Regions from separate parts of the Gracilibacillus salinarum genome, predicted to be linked through region 2. Evidence: predicted binding sites of a transcription regulator. Region 2 holds the regulator's gene; the other holds the start of a gene.
The links. The regulator LexA, encoded in region 2, represses DNA repair genes until DNA is damaged. The targets are predictions, from matches to a motif close to CGAACATATGTTCG.
Positions count from the first base shown of each region.

Region 1: the regulator LexA is predicted to act here: its motif matches at 4,997-5,010, upstream of MUN87_RS06645 (YhjD family protein).

Region 1 is NZ_CP095071.1:1,366,187-1,373,981, forward strand. Features, by position in the region: gene MUN87_RS06605 (GNAT family N-acetyltransferase) at 1-423, opposite strand, end outside; gene MUN87_RS06610 (GrpB family protein) at 441-968, opposite strand; gene MUN87_RS06615 (hypothetical protein) at 973-1,188, opposite strand; gene MUN87_RS06620 (DJ-1/PfpI family protein) at 1,327-1,926, opposite strand; gene MUN87_RS06625 (DUF4181 domain-containing protein) at 1,940-2,368, opposite strand; gene MUN87_RS06630 (alpha/beta fold hydrolase) at 2,383-3,264, opposite strand; gene lepB (signal peptidase I) at 3,457-4,002, opposite strand; gene MUN87_RS06640 (TVP38/TMEM64 family protein) at 4,059-4,727, opposite strand; gene MUN87_RS06645 (YhjD family protein) at 5,034-5,423, shown strand; gene MUN87_RS06650 (competence protein ComK) at 5,811-6,338, opposite strand; gene MUN87_RS06655 (DUF3939 domain-containing protein) at 6,533-6,988, shown strand; partial or broken gene MUN87_RS06660 (bifunctional cytochrome P450/NADPH--P450 reductase) at 7,221-7,795, shown strand, end outside.
Region 2 is NZ_CP095071.1:405,621-413,415, reverse strand. Features, by position in the region: gene MUN87_RS02080 (DUF2621 family protein) at 1-468, shown strand, start outside; gene MUN87_RS02075 (Na(+)/H(+) antiporter subunit B) at 501-926, opposite strand; gene MUN87_RS02070 (cytochrome c biogenesis CcdA family protein) at 954-1,658, opposite strand; gene MUN87_RS02065 (YneF family protein) at 1,756-1,980, opposite strand; gene tkt (transketolase) at 2,195-4,195, opposite strand; gene MUN87_RS02055 (DUF896 domain-containing protein) at 4,380-4,601, opposite strand; gene MUN87_RS02050 (YneB family resolvase-like protein) at 4,707-5,369, opposite strand; gene lexA (transcriptional repressor LexA) at 5,634-6,254, shown strand; gene MUN87_RS02040 (S8 family peptidase) at 6,563-7,555, shown strand; gene MUN87_RS02035 (endonuclease I family protein) at 7,655-7,795, shown strand, end outside.

The DNA.
Region 1 (7,795 bases), 960 kb from region 2:
TCTGCTTTTATGATTTTGTGCTGCTGCTCGAATATCTACTTTATTCATGTTCAGTTCGTTTATCGCATAGTCGGTTAACGCACCTGCCACTCGTGTCATAATGCCTTTCCCTTGATAGTCCTCTCCAAGCCAGTAGCCGATATAGGCTATTTTGTTGCTCCAGTCGAGAGAATTATAGCCTGCAGTACCTACGATTTCATTTTGATAGACAATAAATGTTGTGAGACTCTCTCCTTCTGCATAGCCCTTTAAGGAATTCTTAATAAACGTTTTGGTGTCTTCTAATTTTGTTGTGAAATCAAGCCACGGCAGCCATTTGCGCAGGTAATCGCGTGAACTGTCGGTTAAGGTAAATACTCTTTCAGCATCTTTTAATTCTATTAATTTCAAAGAAAGTTCTTCATCTATTTTGTGGTAAAACATCGATTACACCTCTTTTTCTAGTTGATATCTCTAATTATTCCATCTACAAATTTCTTTTTTTCTATTGTATATGAACGTTCATCATGAGGATGTTTTCTTGCTAATTCCTGCTTGAGCGTCTCATATTCTTTCGCTTTTTCTCGGTTGTCATTCATATAATCCCTAAAATAAGTGAGCTGGTTCCATAGCAGACCCTGATATCTCACAACATGGAGAATATGTGTCTTTGTCAGTTTTTCCAGATTACTAAACTTAGCAAAAACCCTTTTCCCCTCCACATGTACTTTCGATAACTGATAATAACCATGATTGTTTAATTTTGTTTCGTCAAAATGTTCTATTCGCGATAAATCATCCACTCCGATCAGTATATCAATGATTGGTTTGGCACTGATCTGCTGAATGGAGGTACTCCCTATATGCTGCAACTCTACAATGTCATTACCGATAATCGTGTGTAACAGTTGCTGTTCTTTCTTATATAATCTTTTCCAATCTTCAGAAGGTGGATCAAGTTTTACTTCTCCTTTATTAACACCTAACACCCGATCACTCCTCAGATAATGAATCGTCTTCTCTCCTCATTTCTCTTCGTAATTGACGTAAGAACGAGATGATATAAGACAATAATCCAATAATAATTGTTCCAAACGTATAGACTGTTGTTTCTATGTAGTTTCCGCCGTCGAAATAATTGCCAAATGGCAAAAATGCAATGATACAAATGATGATTGTACCAAAGAAATCTTTCATCTGCGTACTCATGCCATTCTCCTTTGCAATCAAACTCTGCCATCTTTCGGGTTATCAATGAGGTTCATTCTTATGACATATTTTTGCTGTATCCTCTGGATTTTGTCCGCGAGACCTGTTCTTATAGTATTTTCACAGTTCTATCCTGCTTTATCCCATAAACGAAATATCATATTCCATCCTTTTGGCGGTTTGTTCAGCAACTGCTTTTCCACATAGGCGTACCAACAAATGAAATGACATGTTAATCCCTGCTGAGATCCCTGCCGAAGTAACAAGTACTCCTTGATCCACGAATTTCACACCACGCAGGACATCGACTTTGGGGAATTCGTTTGCTAAACGATCGAGGTCAAGCCAATGCGTTGTCGCTTTTTTACCGTCGAGCATGCCTGCCTTTGCTAACAGCAATGCTCCGGTACAAACTGAGGCAATAATATCGACTTCGGATTGTTGCTTGAGAATCCACTCTATAACATTAGGGTTATGTATTTCTATTTCCTCTGCTCCATATCCTCCGGGCACTATTAACAAATCAAGCTTTGGATGATTGTCAAAATGATAATCTGGCAGCACCTGTAATCCATTTCGCGCCTGGAGCGCATCATCTTTTTCGGTAATGGTTACTACACGAAAGAAATTCTCTCCCGTTTCTAAATCAGCAGCTAATGAAAAAACCTCAAACGGACCTGCAAAATCGAGCACTTCAACTTCATTGAATAATAAAATACCTACAGTTCGTTGCCTCATATGCAATCTCCCCCTAAATCAAGTCAAAATAGCCAACAGCGATGATACCGATTACTGAGACAACAGCTAAGCACAGTTCACTGATGGTTGCTACATATTGTCTTGGATTTTCTGCATATTTCCATTCCATATATGCCTTTGCTGTAGCTCCTATCAGTGCGCCAACCGCAAGTGGAATCCAAGGCTGTAACCACCAGATCGTATCACCATATTCCCTTGTTTTGTTAAAGAGAAAACCAAACACGATAACCATGATTGTGATTATTCGGATCGTCCAGTCTAATTGTTCGTGCTGCTTATTTAAATGCTGATTGGGAGGTAACTTTTCGACATTCAACTTTCTCCTGATTTTTTTATTAAGCCACCACATCACAACTAGCAAGCCGACAATTATAAGTATTAACTTCAGAAAAAACATTGGCCACAATTCAGCGGTATTCATATTGACTTCCTTCCCTATTTATAATGTATACGCAAAAACTGCTCTATTTCTTTATTTATTTCTTTTAAATGGGTTTCCGATGGAAAGTGTCCCATATCATAGTTTAGTAGTTTTATTAAATTAGGAATGATTTTCTTTGCACTCTTTTCCAATTTGTCTCCCGGGAAAAAGATGTCTTTTGCCCCTGTTATTACTAATGTTGGTGCTAGAAAATTTTCTAATTCTTTTTGATTTGTTAATTTTGGCATATCTTGTTCTAGCTTGACATATTGAAATACATCTCCAATGATTTCTTTATCAAGCGGTTTCATTGTACCTTCAGACATATTATGTGCAATGGTATTTAAGTGCTTATCAGAAGAATTGATGCGATAGTTAATAAGCGGCAGTAATACTTTTTTTATCATGATCGATTTCGATCCTAGCGTTATTCCAGCTGGTGACACGAGAACTGCACAGTTTATCAGTTCTGGCAAAAAAGTAGCTAATCGTAAAATAATCCCTCCGCCATATGAAGGCCCTATAAACGCACAGTTTTTGATTTGATAGTGTAGAATCATTTCTTGTATCCAATTTGCGAAGTCTTGATTCTTTGCTGATATTCTACTTTCTGCACTGTATCCAGGATGACCGACTGTATCAGGTGCATATATTCTATACTTCTTTACTAACTGGGAAAACCACCTCAATGTCATAGGATTTATACAATTCCCACCTTGGAAAATAAAAACCGGCTTACCTTCCCTTGGACCAGCTTTTAATACATGTGTTGTTCCAAAGCTTGTATCGATATAATCCCTTTCAACCTCAAATGGAAGAGTAGCAAGATATTTTTCATATTTCGCTTCTATCTTCTGCTTCCCTGTACTTCCTTTATAAATGGTTTTTGGAGTCATGCATACGTCTCTACCTTTCCTTTTCTTTCAAAAGTCATCCGTTACTCTTGCCACGTTTTTCTTCATTCATCATACCATAACCCCGCACCATTTTTAACATTATTTTCTAATTAACCAACAATAAAAAAGTCTAATTCAAGAATGATTACATTCTCAAATTAGACTTTTTAAAATTAAAGCGCTTTCTTCTTTTTAGTTTATAAATTGAAAGTTCAGTTCCGACATTGGCCAGTAACGTATATCGACTTTGCCAACTACCGTCTCCTGATCAACAAAGCCTATTTCTCTGCTGTCATAGCTTTTGGTCCGGTTGTCTCCCAATACGAACAGCTTGCCTTTGGGTACTACTTTCTCACCAGTGACACCCTCTAAGCTGAAATCCTTTGTGAGGATCTCACCAGACTGACGAAATGGTTCTAAGTAAGGCTCCTCTACAGCTTCACCATTGACATACAAGACATCATCCCGGTATTCGATATGATCTCCCGGTTTACCTACAACACGCTTCACATAATCTTCCTGTTCATTCGCATGAAACACAATCACGTCAAAACGATGTATATCCATTAAATCATAGACCATTTTATTGACCATTAAGAGGTTTCCATCATGCAATGTCGGTTCCATTGATTTTCCGTTCACGACATAGCTTGCAAATAAATAGGAACGAAAAATAACCGCCAACACTGTTGCAAAAATAACGATACGTACGATTGACCATATTCTTTTTTTATTCATTGGCTTCCCTCCAAAGGGACTTTCTTTATTAACTAATTTACCCCATTTGGAAAAATTTAATCCGTATAATTACTGTTTTTTTGATCTGCTCGTGTTTGCAGACGTTTCTCTATATATTTTCCAACGACCCAAAGAATCGAAATACCTATTAGTAATATAATCGTTTTAAGCGGATTTTGTGCAAACGAAATGATACTGTCTCCAATCGATGATACGGTAAGGATCATGACACCTTTTCCTAACAGTACCGCTAAAACAAATTGGTAAAATCCAACACCAGAAATAGCTGCCACTAAATTTATAATTGCCGAAGGAGAAAATGGAAAACATAACAGAATAAATAACGGACCAAATCCGTGTCGCTCTAACCACTCCGTAACTTTCGACACCTGCTTATTTCTGCTGATCCAACGTAACAAACGGATATGCTTAAATCGGCGTACCAGCATAAACACTGCAATTGCCCCGGCACTGCCGCCAGCCCATGACAAGATAAAACCTTCTAGCAGTCCGTATGCCGCTGCATTTGTCATCACAAACACAATTAATGGTAAAAAAGGTAAAAAGGCTTCTAAAAAAGGCAACAGCACACCCGGAAGCGGACCTAGACTTTCATAACTCTGCAGCAAAAAATCAACCAATTGCCCAAATTCATTTGCTTCAATATATTCTTTTATTTGATCAACATTAATGTTATCGATATTACTAATATTGTATGTAAGCATCAGCGCTTTAACTCCTTCAAACAACTAAAAATACAACTTATTATCATTTTAATATTTTTTTCCCCATTTTCCTAATTATTCACATAAAGCGAGACTTCCATAAGTGGTTTTTGCTTATGGATAGCGAGACTTATCAGATAGTTATCGGTCGCTCTCCTTCTCCTATACCCTTTTTTCGCATACGAACACTTAGTACCATAATAATTCCATGATTTTCTATCTGCATTTTTTATAATTTTGTTGCATTTTTTTAAAATCAAGCATATACTAGAACAAACGTTCCCTTGATGGAGGTGGAAATGGAAAATGAGATATTTAAACGAACATGAATGGAGATTAGCGTCACGTTTTCTATTTTTATCAATGGCTTTAACCGTTATTAAACACGATTTAGAGAAGATGAACCAGCTTTCACCCTTTAAAATAAACGAACCTTACATCGCATTATTAAAAAAAATAGAAAAAAACGCAACAGAAGAAAGAAGAACTTTACGCAAAGAAATGTACAAAGAAAAGATCCAAGTCGTCTCTTTAGATAAAAACGATTCCTTTACCTCTTATTTGTTCACCTGTAAGGGTAAAGAAGAAAAACGCAACTATTTCAACCCAGCTATCCGAAAAAAAGTAGAGGTCATCTTAGAAGAATTAATGGCAAACGCCTTAGTATCTACCGCTCAAGAAAAAGTAAAATTATAAATATAAACAAAACCAGGCTTAAACCCCATCCGTCCCTAACCAGCCTTGAGGAAATTCAGCCACCTATAATATGGATTATGTTAAGCGTTGTGATCATTTCGATATAATATATGTGCTGGGATACCACTTCGAAGTGAGCTTCCTCGGCACAAGGCAGCAAAGGAGTAGTTCAAAGTAGTAGCCTAGCTGAAGCCGTTCTCCACAGGACGCGAAGCCTATTTCCGGAGCTTTGCTAAGCATATAATTATCACATTGTAATATAGTTCGATTTTACATTAGGAACTCCACTTCATGTTCCATATGATTACTGCTGTGACTACACTTAGATACTTTCTTGAATGATGAAAAAACCGTTAAGTCTGGACATCAGTCTTAACGGTTCATCGATTAATGCTTATGCCATTTGGCTTCTGCCACGAATTGGGCAGACTCCAGAATCTGTTCCATTTTATTACTTAATAAGTAACGGTATTGTGCGGTGCGATAGAGTTGATTAATCATCGTCGCATACGATATATCCAGAATCAGGTCACGCCCATTTTTGAAAACAATTCTTGTTAAATCATGATCAATTTTTTCTAATTCGAGCACATGGGAATGTGCAATCCAGGTACAGGCCTTTCTTTGAGGAGATTCAATCGGGAAAAAATACATACCACTGATCCGGTCAATGGCAATTGGCGGTTTATGCGTGATTTTGCTTAACATCCGTGATCCTTCAATCAGCCCCCGAAGACTGATGCCGAACTCTCTGCAAGTGTAATCCAGCACTTTTTGTGTACTCCAGGTTGTTTCATAATCATCCGCTTCCTCATATTCAATCACCCTTGTAAAATATTGACCATCTTCCTCTTTTCCGACAATTGCGAGTGTCTTAGGACTGATTTCTCGTACCTTCTCCATTAACATTTCCATTTTCATTCCTCCTCTGGATTTGTATTCGCTTATAATGTAACAAGTTTTGATAAATTTGGATATGAAATGACAGTTTTTCGGCTAAAATAAAGTAATATTCTGTGTTCTTAGCTAAAATTTGCTATAATTTAACTAAAAGTAACCATTCAGCGAGCATTTTTTATACAATTTTCGAAAATAATGAGGTGAAACGAATGTGGTTTAAAAAGAAGAAAACAGCCAAAGAAAAAACATACCCGATTAAGGATATTTCTTTAGAAGAAGTACGCCATGCCATTCATGCATTCAGCAAAGAACTGCCAGCAGATATTCCATTAAAAATAGTCGCAAAAGACGATTTATCACTAGATTATTCCTTACTTGCCCCGTTCTTGAAGGGGATTCCAGAAAAGAACTACTATATGTCCAAGGAAACCTATGACCTGTTTGAAGAAGAGGAAAAACATATTCCCCTGGCCTTGGATCAGATCCAGCATGCTGTCGATCAATATATTGCCCAAACCAATGAATTGCCCGTCATTGATCATGATCCTTATCGCAAGGTAAATTTCTTCAAGCTGGAAAAATTAAAATTAATCGAGGAACGCCCAGAAATGGATTTTTATATTACCGATCAGGAACAACTGGTAACCACTGTAAAACCGGAGTAACCATCGACACACATAACAATGACATTCGAGAGCATTATCTTTTACTGCACAGTTCGTCACAAACCAAAAATTTAACGATTTTTCACATGACAAATGCGATATATTCATAAAATAATTTAGAATATAGCCGAATTGTCATAACCGTAATGTGAAAGCATGTCTTATTTTCAGCTCCTTGCAAACAGAAATTGCTTTCTCGCCATCATTTCATTATTAAGAAAGGGTGTTTAGTATGGAAGAATCCTTAACCATTCCACAACCTAAAACATATGGTCCGATCCGAAATCTACCATTAATAGATACAGATAAACCTATATTATCCTTTATGGAATTAGCGGAAGAACATGGTCCCATTTACCGCCTTCAAACTCCTGCAAGTGAGACCATCATCGTCTCTGGACATAAACTTGTAGAAGAAATCTGTGATGAATCACGATTTGACAAGAGCATTGAAGGTCCCCTAGACAAAGTCCGTGCCTTCGGTGGAGATGGATTATTTACAAGCTGGACGCACGAACCTAACTGGAAAAAGGCGCATAATATTCTGATGTCGGCGTTTAGCCAGCCCGCAATGAAAGGCTATCATACAGTCATGACCGATATTGCCGAACAACTTGTGCAAAAATGGACCAGACTTAACCCGGATGAATCTATTGATGTCCCTGATGATATGACACGTCTCACTTTAGACACTATCGGCCTGTGTGCTTTTAATTACCGTTTTAACAGCTATTACAGAGAAACACCTCTCCCCTTCATTACCAGTATGGTACGTGCTCTGGACGAAGCCATGCACCAAAACCAGCG
Region 2 (7,795 bases):
TTTGAATTCATGTCGTTTATCGTATTATGGACCTTTGTTTTGCTAGGCTTAATTGCCATAGGCGGTTATTTTATGTTTCGTAAGTTTTTAAAGAGTTTACCTAAAGATGATGGAAAATCAGATCTGGATTGGCAACAACATTATATTGACCAATCTATTCATTTATGGAAAGATCCCGAAAAGAAATTTCTCGAGGAATTAGTAGCTCCAGTACCGGAATTGTTCCGCGATGTCGCGAGACAAAAAATTGCTGGCAAGATTGGTCAGATTGCTTTGGAAAAAAAGGAGCATGCAATTACGCAGGAAACCCTTATACAAGGGTATATCATGGCAACACCAAAAAGAGACCATAAATTTTTACGAAAAAAACTGAAAGAAAAAGAAATTGACGTCACCCCATACGAGCAGTTTTTTCAATACTCCCCTGAAGATTACCAAAACAAAAAATACGCAGCAAAGACACGTTAATCACCTGATTACGTGTCTTTGCTGCGTAAAAATTAACGATCACTTGATATTGTCAGTACAATGGTCATAGCAACCCCAATTACCGTCAAATACACTCCCAAATCAAAAAAGAGAGCAGTGGCTAATTCCATTTCACCGAAAATCGGGAAGTGGAAATACCCAAATGTTTGACTTAAAAAAGGCTCTCCAAATAAGAAGGAACCGACAGCTGTTGCAATTGCTATTATTAAGCCGATTGCTAACACCGTACGATAATTAAAAGGCAACACTTTATTAACCGCACGCTCACCATATGCCATGTACATCAGCACAATAGCAGCAGAAGTCATTAACCCACCAAGGAAACCTCCGCCTGGCGCATTATGTCCTGCCAAAAATAAATTGACTGCAAATCCAAATAAGATAAATGAAATTAACACAGTCATTGTTCTAAAAATCAAATCATTTTTCTCTGCCATACTACACCTCCAGCTGAACGCATAATACTAAAAGCCTTGAAAACCGAAAAACCCGGACAGAAAGGATGTTAATTTTGTCATAAGATCAAAGAACAAAAAGAATCCCATGAATATCATCACAGATCCACCTATTTTTACAAGCTTCGGGCCATTTTGGCGTATCCATTTCATTTTACCAATAAAGAAGGCAAGAATAAAGAATGGAATTGCAAAACCGAGTGAATAAGCGGACATTAAGATCATCCCTAATTCTGTATCAGTTGCTGCGAGTGAAATCACTGCCATTAAAATTGGACCAGTACAAGGTGTCCACCCTAACGAGAATGCCATCCCGATAATATAGGAACCGAAAAATCCTGCAGGTCTGTTTTTAAAATGAAATTTTCTCTCTTTCATTAAGAAATCAAAATTTAATGCGCCAACAATTACCAGCCCAAAGAATACAATTAAAATGGCACCAACCTGTCGAATCAGATCATCCCATCTTGTCAGAAATTCCCCGACGAAACTTGTCGTGAAACCGAGCAGGATAAATACACTTGAAAAGCCAATTAAAAAGAATAAAGTATGTAAAACGCTTTTATAATTGAACATAGCTTTTTCTTCTTTAATATCATTTACACTCATGCCAGTAATATAAGATAAAAATGCTGGATAAAGTGGTAATACACAGGGTGAAATAAAAGATAAAAACCCTGCTCCAAAGGCAATAAAAATATTTACTTCACTCAATCTCTCCCCCCAATCCTCTATCTCCCTATAAATATAATAAAACCCTTGCTTAAATGAAGCAAGGATTCTAATTCGACAATTATGTTACAATGCGTGTTTATTTATTATCCATCTGATTGTTCATTGAACGCATCATTTGTTTAATTTTCTTTTGTGACGGTTTTTGTCCCATCTGCATCATCATTGTACGCAACATTTGTTCGTTAATAGGTGGGTTTTTCTTTAAATAGTTCATCATGTATTTTCTTGCGATAAAAAAGCCTAACGCTACCCCAGCAATCAGACAAGCAATCGCAATCAATACGACCCAGATTGTACTCATTCGCTAGTTTCCTCCTTCAACATATCTCTTATACAGTATAGTAAAAACTATCTAATAATACAAGCACTTGTTTCACGTTTATGTAAACATTGGTTCAATCAATTGTTATGCTATATTTCCGGGACTTACTATTAAAAAAACATCAAGTGCCTAAAAGCTACCTGATAAAAAATGGGACGAGGATCAGCTCCATCGTCCCATTTCGCTTCAATAATTAGAATAATTCGTTCACGTGATTGACAACATTCTCTACAGTGAAGCCATATTCTTCAATAATTTTATTTCCATTTGCAGACGCACCAAAGCGATCGATTGAAATAATCTTACCTTCGATACCTACATAACGCTCCCAGCCTAATGATGAAGCCATTTCGACTGCAACACGTTTCGATACTGCACTTGGTAATACAGATTCTTTGTAAGTAGCATCCTGCTTATCAAAGCGATCCCATGAAGGAATGCTGACAACACTTACGTCTTTTCCTTCTTCTTTCAATTGTTTTTGTGCTTTTACAGCTAGCTGAACTTCAGAACCTGTCGCTACAAGAATGGCATCCGGTGTTTCTTTAGAAGCTGGACTTACAACATATCCACCTTTTTTCACACCTTCGTATGCTTTTTCAGCAGTACCATCTAGTGTTGGCAAGTTTTGACGAGTTAAGACTAATGCGGTCGGCTGGGATGTTGATTCAATCGCTAGTCTCCATGCAGCCTGCACTTCGTTTCCGTCTGCTGGACGGATAACGGAAAGATTTGGCATCGCACGGAAAGCGGCTAATTGTTCAACCGGTTCGTGAGTTGGTCCATCTTCTCCGACAGCAATGGAATCGTGTGTTAATACATACGTTACAGGTAGGTTTTGGATGGCTGATAAACGAACAGCCGGACGCAGGTAGTCACTAAATACAAAGAATGTACCACCGAACACTTTTAATCCGCCATGTAGCGCCATACCATTTAACGCTGCCGCCATCGCGAATTCGCGTACACCGAACCAAATATTACGGTTTTCTGGTGTTGCCGCAGAGAAATCTCCAGCATCTTTCAAGTTTGTTTTGTTAGAGCCTGCTAAATCGGCACTACCACCGAATAAAGTTGGAACTGATTTGGCAATAGCATTTAACACTTCACCTGATGTAGCACGTGTTGCCGCTTCATCTTTTCCAGCTTCATATACTGGTAATTCTTTTTCCCAACCTTCAGGTAATCTCTTATTGATCGCGTCATCTAATTCTGTAGCTAATTCAGGATGCGCATTTTTATAAGCGTCGAATAGTTCGTTCCATTTCTGCTCTTTCTCTTTACCATTGTCAACAATTTTTGTTTGGAAATCTTGGTAAACTTCTTCTGGTACATGGAATGCTTCGTGTTCCCAGCTATAGAATTCTTTTGTTAAGGCAACTTCTTCCGCACCTAGTGCTGCACCGTGTGAAGCTGCAGATCCTGATTTGTTTGGAGAACCATAGCCAATTACGGTCTTCACTTCGATTAAAGTCGGCTGATCTGTATTTTGTTTTGCTTCAGCAATCGCATTAGAGATCGCTTTCGTATCATTACCATCTTCCACACGAATTACTTGCCAGCCGTATGCTTTGAAACGATCTTCGACATTTTCCGAGAATGATTTATTCAATTCACCATCTAAAGAAATATCGTTTGAATCGTATAATGCAATAAGTTTGCCAAGCTTCAGATGACCTGCTAATGATGCAGTCTCATGAGAAACACCTTCCATTAAATCACCGTCACTAACAATTGCATAAGTGTGATGATCTACCATGTTATAGTTATCTTTGTTGTATTTAGCTGATAGATGTTTCTCGGCCATTGCCATACCAACACTCATAGCAATACCTTGTCCTAATGGTCCGGTCGTTGCTTCTACACCATCTGTATGATGAACTTCCGGGTGTCCTGGAGTTCTTGAATCCCATTGGCGGAATCCTTTAAGGTCTTCGATCGTTACATCATAACCAGATAAATGAAGTAAGCTATAAAGTAACATCGAACCGTGACCTGCAGAAAGAACGAAACGGTCTCTGTTAAACCATTTAGAACTTTTTGGGTTATGGTTCATATGCTCGGTCCAAAGTGTGTATGCCATTGGAGCAGCACCCATTGGTAAGCCCGGGTGTCCGGAATTTGCTTGTTCAATTGCGTCTATCGACAATGTTCTAATTGAATTAATAGACAATTGTTCAGTTTGGTTTGACATGATTTTTCCCCTTTCAATATCCAAAAAATATGTACGCACATCTATAATCCTATAACGAAATACGCTATATGACAAGTATATTAAAGTTAAAACACTTTAATTTTCGTTAGAATTATCAGTTTTTTTTAATGAAATTCAACTTGTATGGTCACTATTTTACAAGTAGTTAAAGAAGAAGTTACCGTTACTTCTTCTTTAACTGCTTTAATTTTTCTGGAGTAACGTCATCACCATTCGGATCAACTACCGTCATTCCTTTTAGTTGGTTTTTAAAAGATTTTCTTACATTTTTTAAATATGCCTCTCGTAAATCCTTTTGTTCTTTTTTTTCTTCTTCTGTTAAACCTTCTGATTTAGATTTTTTCGACAACTCATTTATACGAGCTATTTTATCTTGGGAAAGCATACTATTTACACCTCGATTTCTTTTCCATCATTTTTATTCAAACATGCATGCATGTATTTTACCACGAAAAAAGAGTATACATAACTTGTATACCCTCTCTCTATTTTAATCTTCCTTGATAGACTTTTCAAGTGATTGATATTCCTGATAACGCCGATGGACCGTTGCTTTCGACACATTGTATCCCATTCCTCGCAGGATAGATGCAATTTCTTGAAAGGTCAGATTATTTCGCTTCAGCCGTTTCACTTCTTCGATCGGAAATTGTTTGCGTTCTCTTCCTTTCGCAAGGTGTTGATTGGACAGGTTCTCCGCTGGATTAAATCCGTTATCAACAGCTTTTCTCATGCCCCGTTTTATTTTGGCGTTATGTAATTTGCGTTGGTATTCTTCCACAATCGAGACGATTTGCAACACCATTGAATCCCCTTCTGACAGTTGTAATTCACCATTCTGCGCTAAACAATAAATGGACACATCTAACCGTTGAAGCTGGTGCAGTAAGGCGATCTTCGTATTCCCTCGCCCTAATCTCGTTTCATCCTGAATGAGTAACGTATCTGCTGAGCTGCTTTGAAAGGCCTCCAGCATAGCAAAAATGCCTTCTCTTTCGATTTCATACCCACTCTGCTTCTCTTCTATTACTTGTACGATCTCCATCTCATATCGGGATGCAAAATATCGCAACTCTTCCTGTTGCCGTTTCAGTGAGGTTTCTTGTGAGTCTTTATTTGTACTTACCCGACAATAAATAATGGCTTTGGACATAATACGTACACCTACAATTCTACAAGTTTGTTACTGCTGAAAAATAAAAAAATGCAATTCCTAGTATAAATGCTACCAAATAAAAAATGTCAACTTTCGATATATTTTTTAACAACTTGCATCCCTCCCAGAACCTTTGTTCGTACCTTCATTATACACGAACAGGTGTTCATGTCAACTCTTTTTTTCGAACGAATGTTTGTAATGCTATATCATATATGCTATACTTTGATTAATAAATACTACGTGTTAGGAGATTGAAATATGACAAATCTATCAAAGCGACAAGAGGAGATTTTAGCTTATATTAAAGAACAAGTAGAGTTAAAAGGATATCCACCCTCTGTTCGCGAGATTGGAGAGGCAGTCGGTCTAGCATCAAGCTCAACGGTACATGGACATCTAGCGCGATTAGAGAAGAAAGGATACATTCGCCGAGACCCTACGAAACCAAGAGCAATAGAAGTATTGCCACAAGATGGCGATTTAGAAATTCCTAAGACAGAAGCTACCTTTGCTCCCGTAATCGGTAAGGTAACAGCAGGACTTCCGATTACAGCAGTAGAAAATATTGAAGAATACATCCCTATTCCACATAACGAAATGCACGCAAGCGAACAGTTGTTTGTATTGATTATTGAAGGGGACAGTATGATTGAAGCAGGTATTCTCAATGGAGACAAAGTCATTGTCAAACAGCAGAATACAGCTGAAAACGGCGATATCGTTGTAGCCATGACAGATGAAAGTGAAGCAACGGTAAAACGTTTCTTCAAGGAAAAGGATCATATTCGACTGCAGCCTGAGAACGCGACAATGGATGCGTTAATCTACGATAATGTCAGCATTCTTGGTAGAGTAGTTGGCTTGTACCGCAGCTTATAATAGATTCAAAAAAGCCTTTGGTGAAAATGCCGAGGGCTTTCCTACTCAAAATAATCCTTCTACTCTTTTTTGTTAAAATTTATATTTTTTTCTTTTATTGGTTTGAAGCCTAGTGAAATAGGTAATATAAGTAGCAAAACCTTCTTTCAATTCCAGACATTGGATGCCGACACATCAACTATTTCCACATCACAGCTTACTTACTCCATTTATGACAACTATCTTAATTTCAGTAAATCTAGTAAACTTTTTCAACCTAATCACATACTGTATAGAGAGAGGGTAAACTTTAGAGGAGTGAATAAAATATGGTACAAAACAAGGTTCACTTAATTCCTTATACGATTCAATCGATTGAGGATTCCAAAAATGAGACCCCTGAAGGCGTTCAACTAGTACAGGCTCCCGCCTTATGGGAGAAAGGTTTTGAAGGAGAAGATATCGTCGTTGCGGTGATAGACACCGGAATTGAATCGGATCATCCAGACTTTAAGGAGCAAATTATTGGCGGACGAAATTTCACAAGTGACTATAGTGGAGACCAAGACAACTTTGAAGACAATAACGGGCATGGAACACACGTATCCGGAACTATTGCAGCAAGCCTTAATGGCAATGGGGTTGTAGGCGTTGCGCCAAAAGCTAAAATATTAAGTCTAAAGGCTTTATCGGGCGAAGGTTCAGGGGAATACGAATGGATTATTAACGCAATTAACTATGCAGTTGATTGGCGTGGACCAAATAATGAACGTGCAAGGGTCATCTCCATGTCTTTAGGTGGACCGAATGATATCCCTGAGATGCATGAAGCCATTCAAAACGCAATAAATCATGATGTATCTGTCGTTGTCGCTTCAGGTAATGAAGGGGATGGAAATCAGGAAACTCCAGAATATGCTTATCCAGGAGCTTATAACGAAGTCATTAGTGTAGGTGCTGTTAACTTAGACTTAGAGCTTGCTCCCTTTTCGAATACGAATAACGAGGTAGATCTTATAGCGCCAGGAGTAGATATATTATCTACTTATTTAGATAGTAAATTTGCTAAATTATCAGGAACGTCTATGGCCGCTCCACATGTAGCAGGTGCACTCGCATTAATCATTAATTTAAGCGAAAAAGAATTCCAAAGATCTGTTATTGAATCAGAGGTATATGCTCAACTTATCAGACGTACCCTTCCACTTGCATTTCAAAAAAGTGCCGAGGGTAATGGCTTTCTTATGCTGAATCTAGTTGACCAATTAGATAGAATCAATGCTCCCCATGTAAAGGAAACAAATAGAACTTCAAAGAATTAAACAATCATTTTCCAAGCAACAATGGTAACATCAGTTCCGGTAGGATGCTAGCACCTACCTTTCTATCCATTTCTTATGTCATAAAGAAAGGGGAAAATCATGAACAAATTGGAAAGTGAAAAATTAAGTCACACGCTAATGAAATTAAAGGTTAATCAAAACAAAAATAAAAATACAAACGAATACTATGACAAAGAAGAAGATTTACGTCTTATCAAGGCATATTACCAGCACATTAAC